Regions from separate parts of the Streptomyces sp. NPDC001027 genome, predicted to be linked through region 3. Evidence: riboswitches for the same ligand, from Rfam matches in the RefSeq annotation. Region 3 holds a riboswitch; each other region holds the start of a gene.

Region 1 (3,263 bases), on a different contig from region 3:
CGCGTACTCGGGCGTCTGCAGCAGGCCCGGCACCACGGTCGTCTCCAGGGTGCGCATCGCGCTGGCCTGGGACTCCAGGCTGATGAAGTCCCGGTAGGCGGGCGGCAGCACCCCGCGGTAGGCGTGCCACCAGTGGTCCCGGCCGCCGCCACCGCCGGAGTCGGCGCCCGCCAACGCCAGCATCAGCTCGCGCAGTTGCGGATCGGCCACACCGTAGACGTCGAGGAGTAACCGCACATCGGCCGGTTTCGATCCACTGGTGCCGGTCTCGATGCGGCTCACCTTGGACTGGTGCCACCCCGCGAGCCGGGCCGCCTCACCGCTGGTGAGGCCCGCCTGAGCGCGTAAAGTGCGCAGTTCGGCGCCCAGCTTGCGGCGGCGTACCGCCGGTCCGTGCTGCACGGGCTTCTCCTTACTCCTGACAGGCCGAGCAAATACGCTCTGTCGTCGCAGAGTTCACCGCATCGGGCGACAGATATATGCACATCTTGGTGGATCGCCACCCGTGACCGGCGTGGTGATGGCAGTCTGGCGAAGAAGCACCAGTCCGGGACCGTACTCGAACCATCCGCGCCGTGTCGGGCTCCGGTCCCGTGGGAAAGGTACGACGTCGCCATGGCAGATCACCTGGAAGCAACCATCACTCTGCCGAGCGATCCCGCCTCGGTCTCCACGGCCCGCGCCTTCGTGGTCGGCGCCCTCGGCGAGTGGGGCCTGCCGGCGGACGCCGAGGCGGCCGACACCGTCCGCCTGATCGTCTCGGAACTCGCCACCAACGCCGTGCAGCACACCTTCGGCCAGTCGCCCACCTTCACGGTGGACCTCGTGCTCGACCGCGACGAACAGCTGAGCATCGGCGTCACCGACAGTCATCCGCGCTTTCCGCAACGACTGCCGGCCGCCGTCCAGCAGGACAACGGCCGAGGCATGGTGATCATTCGCTGGCTGACCGCGGAGGCCGGCGGCAGACTCAGAGTGCGGCCCACCCGGGAGGGCGGCAAGACGGTCAGCGTCGAGCTCCCGTGGGCCGTCCCGGCGGCGGAGCCGACTGCCGGAGTCCTGACGGTCCCGGTGGAGGGCGAGCTCCCGGGGCGGTGAAGGCGTGTCAGGACGCCGTACACGGCCCCGGGAGGTCAGTCGGGTCCGGCAAGCTCGGCGGACCCGTCAGATCCGCGCCCAGGCCCCCTCGGACCCGGCGGATCGGCGGCAGGGCCCTAGCGGACCCGGCCGTACCAGACGCTCTTGGTCCAGATCTTCTGCAGCTTCACCACGTCCCCGGTCTTCGGCGAGTGCCAGATCTTGCCCTTACCCGCGTAGATCCCGACGTGGTACACGTTCGACCCCGAGTGGAAGAACACCAGGTCGCCCGCCTTGCGGCTGGACGCCGAAATGTGCTTCGTCTTGTTGTACTGCTGGGCCGCCGTCCGCGGCAGGCTCTTGCCCGCCTTCTTGAACGAGTACATCGTGAGCCCCGAGCAGTCGAACCTCTTCGGCCCGGTGGCCCCGTACTTGTACGGCGCACCCTTCTTGGAAGCCGCGACCTGCAGCGCCTTCGTCGCCGGTGTGGCGGCCGCGGCGTCCGGAGCGAGCCCCGGGACCACGACCGTGCCGCCGACGGCGGCGATGGCGAACGCCGAGGCCGTGCCGGCCCGGGCCATGAGCGACGGGACACGATTGAGCGCAGTCATGCGCAACCCTTCGTCAGCCGCCTGTGAAGGATGACCTGTCGGATTCGGGCTGGCGAAGTTGCCCGGCCGCGTCAGCGGCTTCACCCCAAGGGCTGCTCGGTCCGGTCATGGCGTGACCGTTCCGGCGACCCGTCGTGCTTGGGTCCTCCACTCCTGCCGATGCACTCCTGTCGACCGGTCATCCGGGAGGCGGCAGGACTCGGCGTCCACCCGGACCGCCCCGCCGCTTGTGGCGGGGGCTTGTCGTCAGACAGGGATCTTGGCTCACGGATGTCCGAAAATCCCAACGGAACCGGGGATTTGTGGGGTTACTCACCACTCACCCGTTCGGGTGAACACCCTGACGGGTGATCAGATGGCGGGTGGTCTCAGGGGCTCCCACCAGCGGCGACGTCTTCCGCTCCGCTCGAAGAGCGCCCTTTCGCGCAAGTTCTGGGCGTCCGGGGGAACACTAGACGCTCTGCCGAACGGGGGTACGCCTTCTGGGCCGTTTCGACTCCGGCCCGGACGCCACGGCCGCGCCGCGAGCCCGCCCGCGCCGCGAGCCGCCCGCGCTGTGAGTCGTCCGCGCGCCTGAGCCGTCTCCGGTCAACTCTCGGAGACCGGCGGCAGCATGACGCGCGCCGTGCGGCGCTCTCCGTCCAGCACGCGCAGCGCCCGTGCGAGCGTCGGCGCGTGCAACTCGCTCTCCCCTCGCTGGTGCATCAGCGTCAGCGCGTCGCGCAGCGCGGTCGCCTTGCTCACCAGCGCCTGGGCGGCGCGCAGTCCGCGGTAGGTGTCCGTGTGGTGGGCGGGGTTGATGCGGCCGAGCATGTCGACGACGTCGAGGTAACCGTCGATCAGTTCGGCCTCCGCGCGGGTCAGCGCGGGCAGCGGCGGCAGTTCGGGCACCATCGCCGGCTCACCTCCCGCCCTGCGTCCGGGACGACGCCTTGCGGCTCGGGATGATCCCGTCCACCAGGCCGTACTCCACCGCCTGCGGGGCGGTGAGGAACATGTCCCGCTCGATGTCCGCGGTCACCTGCTCCGGCGTCCGCCCCGTGTGCCGCACGAGCATCTCCTCCAGGGCCGCGCGGGTGCGGGCCAGCTCCTCGGCCTGGACGGCCAGGTCGCTGGCCTGCCCCTCGACCGGCTCGGGCAGCGACGGCTGGCGGATCGTCATCCGCGCCCCCGGGAGGCTGAACCGCTTGCCCGGCGTGCCCGCGGCCAGCAGGATCGCGGCCGACGAGCCCGCCTGCCCCAGGCAGGTCGTCGACACGTCGCACGTGACGAACCGGATCGTGTCGTACAGCGCCGTCATCGCACTGAACGAGCCGCCGGGGGAGTTGATGTACAGCGCGATGTCCCGGTCCGGGTCCTTGTGCTCGAGGTACATGAACTGGGCCGTCACGTCGTTCGCCGAGATGTCGTCGACCGGGGCCCCCAGGAACACGATCCGCTCCTCCAACAGCTTGGAGTACGGATCCATCGTGCGGCGCCCCGAGCTCGTCCGTTCGGTGAACTCGGGCAGGACATGGCGGGCGAACGGTCGATGCATGGGATGCCCCCTCCTTCTACGTCTGGCCTTCTTGCGTC
Region 2 (3,263 bases), on a different contig from region 3:
AACGTCGGCTGGGCCGAGGGCCTCCACGCCCGCCCCGCTTCCATCTTCGTCCGGGCCGCCACGGCCGCAGGCATCCCCGTGACGATCGCCAAGGCCGACGGCAACCCCGTCAACGCGGCCTCCATGCTGGCCGTTCTCGGCCTCGGCGCCCAGGGAGGCGAGGAGATCGTCCTCGCCTCCGACGCCGAGGGCGCGGACGCCGCGCTCGACCGGCTGGCGAAGCTGGTCGCCGAAGGCCTCGAGGAACTCCCCGAGACCGTCTGAGCACCGCCGCGTTATGCGGTGAAGGGCTCGTCCGAATTATCGGGCGAGCCCTTCGCATTTCCCGTGCACAGGCAGCAGAAATAATCCCCCTCGAATTACTCCTTCTTTGTATACGGCTCCCGTGTTAATGCCGCAGACCCGTCATGTTTACGGGAGGTTGCGAAGTCCTCACACGATCGGCCCGCTCCGGCCCTTTGGAAAAGCGCAGCCGGTGCGCGAGGGTCGCGCGCTCGGTGTGCAGCGCGGTGACCGCCCGCGCGCGCTCCCCGTCGCCGCGCGTCACCGCGTCGACGATCGCGCCGTGCTCCGCCCAGGACTCCACGGGGTCGGCCGGCGCCTCCACCGCGTACATCCAGGCGATCTTGTGCCGGAGCTGGGTGAGCATCGACGCGAGGGCAGGGCTTCCGGAGGCCTGGGCGAGCGTCTCGTGGAACCAGCCCCCCAAGGAGCGCAGATCCTCGCTGTTGCCCCTCCTGGCCCGCTCCTGACCCAGCCGGACGAGCCCGCGCAGCACCTTCAGATGGGCCTCCGTGCGCCGCTGGGCGGCCCGGGAGGCGCCGAGCGGCTCCAGCAGCAACCGCATCTCCAGCAGGTCGGCCGCCTCCTGCTCGGTGGGCTCCGCCACGCACGCGCCCGCGTGCCGCCGGGTGACGACGAAGCCCTCGGCCTCCAGGGTGCGCAGCGCCTCGCGGACCGGGACGCGCGAGACGCCGTAGCGGCGGGCGAGGAGTTCCTCGGTGAGGCGGCTGCCGCGTTCGTAGACACCCGCGACGATGTCGTCCCGGACGGCCGTGCACACCGAGTGCGCCGGAATTCGCATGACGGACCTCCGCCTTAATCCCCGTGAAACGTCGACGGTTGACGTGTGTTCCGTGACTCTATTGCAATGAGCGGGAATTTCCGACGGGGAGCCGGAATCCAGGGATATTTTTTGGACAGCGGGGCCCCGAAAACGGCGAAAGCCCCGGCCGAGGGGCCGGGGCCGAACGATCTGTCGCCGTCGGGCGTCAGACGTTGACGCCGTGCTTGCGGAGATAGGCGACCGGATCGATGTCCGAGCCGTACTCGGGGGTCGTGCGCGCCTCGAAGTGCAGATGCGCTCCGGTGACGTTGCCGGTCGCGCCGGACAGCCCGATGCGCTGGCCCGGGGTGACCGTCTGGCCCACCGACACCTCGATGGACGACAGGTGACCGTACTGCGTGTACGTCCCGTCGTTCATCTTCATGACGACCTGGTTGCCGTAGGCGCCGCCCCAGCCCGCCTCGACCACGGTGCCGAAGCCGACCGCGTGCACGGTGGTGCCGCTGGCCGCGTGGAAGTCGACGCCGGTGTGGCTGCCGGAGGACCACAGCGAGCTGCTGGCCTGGTAGCCGGTGGAGACGTAGGAGCCGGTGATCGGCGACACGAAGGTGTTGAGAAGCTTGCGCTCGGCCTCACGGGCGGCACGCACGCGTGCCTCGCGCTCCTCCACGGCCTTCTTCGCGGCGGCCTGGCGGGCGGCCTCCTCGAAAGCCGCCTTCTTCTGCGCGGCGACCTGCTCGTCGACCTGGTCGGCGACCGACTCGGCCACGGACTCGCCGGCCGTGACGACCGGGATCAGACCGGTCTGTTCGGGGGTGGGCTCGGCCGCGAAGGCCTGGGTGGAGGCGACGGAGGCCATCACACCGGTACTGGTGAGCGCCGCCACGCCGACCGCGCGAGCGGTGGAACGCTGCATCCGGCTGGGCCGGCGGTGCTTCCCGGTGGCGCAGGTGAACGCCATGAAGTCAGAGGTGTCCTTTCCTTCCCTCTCGCCTACCGGGTTAGCTGACGGGTTCGGAGCAGGAAGGTCTCCTACGGACCCCCTCGTGTGCACGCGGGCGTCCGATTCACCCCAGGGACTTCACAAGTGGGTCCCCGGCTCCCCTGGCTCGCGCCGTACGGGGACTCGGCGATGACTGTCCGGTGCCGCAGCTTGCGGCGCAGTGCCTGACGGACAGCCCGGATGAAGCTAAGCGGCGAAGGGATCAATCCTCAAACGGATCACGGTTTTTGTAGCGCATCCCACAGTGCAGACAGGCCACGTCCACCCCAATTCGGACAAACAGAAGCCCTGGTGACGCTCGGTCGACCAGGGCCTCTGCGCGTGCGTGCCGTTGCCGCCGCGATCCACGGCTACTCGGCTTGTCGGCTCGGCTTGTCGGCTACTCGGCGGACACGACCTTCACCTCGCCGATGCCGAGGGCCTCGACGGGCGCCTTGATCTGGGCCGCGTCGCCCACCAGGACCGTCACCAGACGGTCCACCGGGAAGGCGTTCACGGCCGCCGCGGTGGCCTCCACCGTGCCGGTCGCGGCGAGCTGCTGGTACAGAGTCGCCTGGTAGTCGTCGGGCAGGTGCTGTTCGACCTGGTCGGCCAGCGTGCTCGCGACGGCCGCCGCGGTCTCGTACTTCAGCGGCGCCACCCCGACCAGGTTCTGCACGGCGACGTCGCGCTCGGCGTCGGTCAGCCCCTCGGCGGCGAGGGTGCGCAGCACCTTCCACAGGTCGTCCAGCGCAGGACCGGTGTTCGGGGTGTCGACGGAACCGCTGATGGCGAGCATCGCGGCGCCCGAGCCGTCCGGCGCGGACAAAAGGACCTGCCCGAAGGCGCGAACGCCGTAGGTGTAGCCCTTCTCCTCACGCAGGACGCGGTCCAGACGGGAGGTGAGGGTGCCGCCGAGGCAGTAGGTGCCGAGCACCTGGGCGGGCCACACACGGTCGTGCCGGTCGGCGCCGATCCGGCCGATCAGCAGCTGCGTCTGGACGGCCCCCGGGCGGTCCACGATGACGACCCGGCCGGCGTCGTCGGCGGTCACCGGCGGCACGGGCCGCGGCTCGGCGGCGGAGCCCGTCCAGGCGCCCAGGGTGTCGCCCAGGAGGGCGTCCAGGTCGACGCCGGTGAGGTCGCCGACGACGACGGCGGTGGCCGTCGCCGGACGGACGTGCTTGTCGTAGAAGGCGCGGACGGCCGCGGAGT
Region 3 (3,263 bases):
CTCACGCACCTCCACGACGAGCTCGGCATCCGTCGCCTCATGGTCGAGGGCGGCGGAACCGTCCACACCCAGCTGCTCCAGCAGGGGCTCGCCGACGAACTCCAGCTCGTCCTCGCCCCGCTGTTCGTGGGCGACCCGGACGCGCCCCGCCTCTTCGGGCCGGGCGCCTACCAGGGCGGACGGCTGCGGCTGGTGGAGACGCGGCGCATCGAGGACGTCGTCCTGCACCGCTACGAGCCCACCGCCCCCGGCGCCGGAGGGCTCGCCGCCGCGGCCGACCGGCACTGGCTGGCCCTCGCCTGCGAGCTGGCCGCCCAGTGCCCGCCCTCGGACACCGCGTTCAGCGTCGGCGCGGTGATCGTCGCCGCCGACGGCACAGAGCTGGCGCGCGGGCACTCCCGCGAAGCCGGCGACCCGGTCGTGCACGCCGAGGAGGCGGCGCTCGCCAAGCTCGACCCGGCCGACCCCCGGCTGGCCGCCGCCACCGTCTACTCCAGCCTGGAGCCGTGCGCCCGCCGCTCCTCGCGTCCCGCCCCGTGCGCCCGCCTCATCCTGGACGCCGGCGTGCGCCGGGTGGTCACGGCGTGGCGCGAGCCGGACACCTTCGTCACGGCGGCGGACGGGACCGGCCTGCTGGCCGCCGCGGGCGTCGACGTCCTCGTACTGCCGGAGCACGAGGAGCGGGCGAAGGCCCCGAACCGGCACCTGCTGTGAGGCCGCGGCCGGGCCGCGACAAACCCTGGTGCTCGGCGTCCCCCGGATGACGTACACTTGAGACACAACGACGCGGGGTGGAGCAGCTCGGTAGCTCGCTGGGCTCATAACCCAGAGGTCGCAGGTTCAAATCCTGTCCCCGCTACTGAAGGCCGAGGGCCGGAATCCGAAAGGGTTCCGGCCCTCTGTGCGTTCGCCCTCGAGGTGCGCCATCACCCATTGTGACCGGGCGGCCGCCCTGAGCGCCGGGCCCGGATCGGCGTCGCGACGCATGTGGCTGGTGATGCACTTCGGACGAGGGGCAACTCGCCCGTTTTTCACCGCTGCTGGCCCGAAAGTCCAGGCCAGAAATGTTATTGATCAAGCAGAAGAGCTTGGAAACGCACCCCCGGGTCTATTAACGTTCGATAACGCAGCGCGGCCGTCCCAGCCGGCACCAGAGCCGACTCCGCGCGCGCACGCGCCGAATCCCGCGAGGGAACCGGGGAACCACCACCTTGGGGTGAATCACGCGGAAGCCTCCGTGAACTCGCAGAGTCCACGGCCGGTATACGCGCGTAGGAGACCTTCCGACTCCGAACCCGTCAGCTAACCCGGTAGGCGACGGAAGGAAAGGAGTGCGCCCGCGTGGCGTCCAACCCGCCTGCCCCCGAGGCCCCGTACGCGCCGGTCCGGCCCTCCGCCGAGACCTTCGGCTACGGCGGCTACCGCACCGACGAGGGCCCCTGGGAGGAGTGGAACCCCACCGCGGAGTCCATTCGCCCGGTACGCGGCAAGCACCGCGTCGCCAAGCAGCGCGGCGGCGGATTCGCCCGCAGCTCCACGGTCCTCGGCGTCGGCGTCATAGCCGCCGTCAGCGCGGGCGGGATGGCCAGCGCCAACACCGGCAAGGCCCCCGTCTCCATCTCCATGCCGGACCTGCCCGGCGTGGGCTCGCTGATCTCCGAGGACGAGCCCGCCCCGGAAGCCGCGTCCGCCCTGGCCAGCTTCGGCTCCGAGGCCGCCGTCGACACGGACGCCGACGCCGACGCCGCCCAGAGCGTCGCCGACGCCGGCGAGGCCCTGCGCAGCCGGATCATGGCCCAGGCCGAGTCGCAGAAGACCCAGGTCGAGGTCAAGGCCGCCGCCGCGGCCGCCAAGGCGAAGGTCGACGCCGTCGTCAAGGCCGAGAAGGAGGCGCAGGCCAAGGCCGACGCCGCGAAGAAGAAGGCCGCCGAGGAGGCCGCCGCCAAGGTCGAGGCCGCGCGCCTGGCCGAGCTGGCCAAGCAGTACACGCTGCCCACCTCCTCGTACACCATCACCTCGACGTTCGGTCAGGCCGGCTCCCTGTGGTCCTCCGGCTACCACACCGGACTCGACTTCGCCGCGCCCACCGGCACGCTCATCAAGGCCATCCACACCGGGACCATCACCGAGGCGGGCTGGGCCGGCGCCTACGGCTACCGCACCATCATGACCCTGGACGACGGCACCGAGATCTGGTTCTGCCACCAGTCGTCGATCAGCGTCAGCGTCGGCCAGAAGGTCGCCACCGGTGACGTGATCGGCCGCGTGGGCGCCACCGGGAACGTCACCGGGGCGCACCTGCACCTCGAGGTCCACCCGGACGGCAACGCCGACGGCATCGACCCGGCGGCCTGGCTGCGCAGCAAGGGCCTCAACCCCTGAGCCCTCCCTCGAGGACGCCTGAGTCGTCTCTCGAGGAGCTTTCAGGACCATCGAGCAACGGCAGCCCTGACGGCCACCCCCGACGTCAGGGCTGCCGCTTGTTCACCTGTTCTTCGTGTCCCGAGCGGAATGGCGTGACTGCCGCGTCCGTTGAGACGAAGCATGACTTCTCTGCGCACCATCGGCTCCTCCGACCTCGAGGTCTTCCCGCTCGCCCTCGGCGGCAACGTCTTCGGCTGGACCGCGGACGAGGCGGCCTCCTTCGCCGTCCTCGACGCCTACGCGGCCGCGGGCGGCAACTTCGTCGACACCGCCGACTCCTATTCGGCGTGGGTCGACGGCAACAGCGGCGGTGAGTCCGAGACCATCGTCGGCAGGTGGCTGAAGGCCCGCGGCAACCGGGAGGACGTCGTGATCGCCACCAAGGTCAGCCAGCACCCCGACTTCCCCGGTCTGTCCGCCGACAACATCAAGGCCGCCGCCGACGCCTCGCTCCGCCGCCTGGACACCGATCACATCGACCTCTACTACACGCACTTCGACAAGCCCGAGGTGCCCGTGGAGGAGATCGTCGGCGCCCTCGACGAGTTGGTGAAGGCGGGCAAGGTGCGGCACATCGCCGCCTCCAACATCTCGCCCGAACGCCTCCAGGAGTCCCTGGAGTTCTCCGACCGCGAGGGCCTCGCCCGGTACGTCGCACTGCAGCCGCACTACAACCTGGTCTCCCGCGACACCTACGAGGGCGGCCTCCAGAACCTCGCCGCCCGCTTCGGCCTCGCCGCCGTCCCGTACTTCGCGCTCGCCGCCGGTTTCCTCACCGGCAAGTACCGGCCCGGCACGACCGTCGAGAGCGCCCGCGCCGGCGGCGCCGCCAAACACCT

What was found. A riboswitch is a leader RNA that binds a small molecule or an ion and turns the genes downstream of it on or off. The one in region 3 is predicted to bind cyclic di-AMP.
Region 1: linked by a shared signal. The riboswitch ahead of ABT300_RS05760 (C40 family peptidase) and the one ahead of ABT300_RS11115 (M23 family metallopeptidase) in region 3 are both predicted to bind cyclic di-AMP.
Region 2: linked by a shared signal. The riboswitch ahead of ABT300_RS35030 (M23 family metallopeptidase) and the one ahead of ABT300_RS11115 (M23 family metallopeptidase) in region 3 are both predicted to bind cyclic di-AMP.

Annotation. Positions count from the first base shown of each region.
Region 1 is NZ_JBEPBI010000010.1:77,935-81,197, forward strand. Features, by position in the region: gene ABT300_RS05750 (helix-turn-helix domain-containing protein) at 1-402, opposite strand, end outside; gene ABT300_RS05755 (ATP-binding protein) at 616-1,098, shown strand; gene ABT300_RS05760 (C40 family peptidase) at 1,215-1,688, opposite strand; cyclic di-AMP (ydaO/yuaA leader) riboswitch at 1,692-1,862, opposite strand; gene ABT300_RS05765 (hypothetical protein) at 2,277-2,582, opposite strand; gene ABT300_RS05770 (ATP-dependent Clp protease proteolytic subunit) at 2,590-3,225, opposite strand.
Region 2 is NZ_JBEPBI010000223.1:2,035-5,297, forward strand. Features, by position in the region: gene ABT300_RS35020 (HPr family phosphocarrier protein) at 1-264, shown strand, start outside; gene ABT300_RS35025 (GntR family transcriptional regulator) at 389-1,084, opposite strand; gene ABT300_RS35030 (M23 family metallopeptidase) at 1,272-2,027, opposite strand; cyclic di-AMP (ydaO/yuaA leader) riboswitch at 2,042-2,208, opposite strand; gene ABT300_RS35035 (M16 family metallopeptidase) at 2,449-3,263, opposite strand, start outside.
Region 3 is NZ_JBEPBI010000027.1:23,778-27,040, reverse strand. Features, by position in the region: gene ABT300_RS11125 (dihydrofolate reductase family protein) at 1-714, shown strand, start outside; tRNA gene ABT300_RS11120 (tRNA-Met) at 786-859, shown strand; cyclic di-AMP (ydaO/yuaA leader) riboswitch at 1,166-1,332, shown strand; gene ABT300_RS11115 (M23 family metallopeptidase) at 1,342-2,382, shown strand; gene ABT300_RS11110 (aldo/keto reductase) at 2,545-3,263, shown strand, end outside.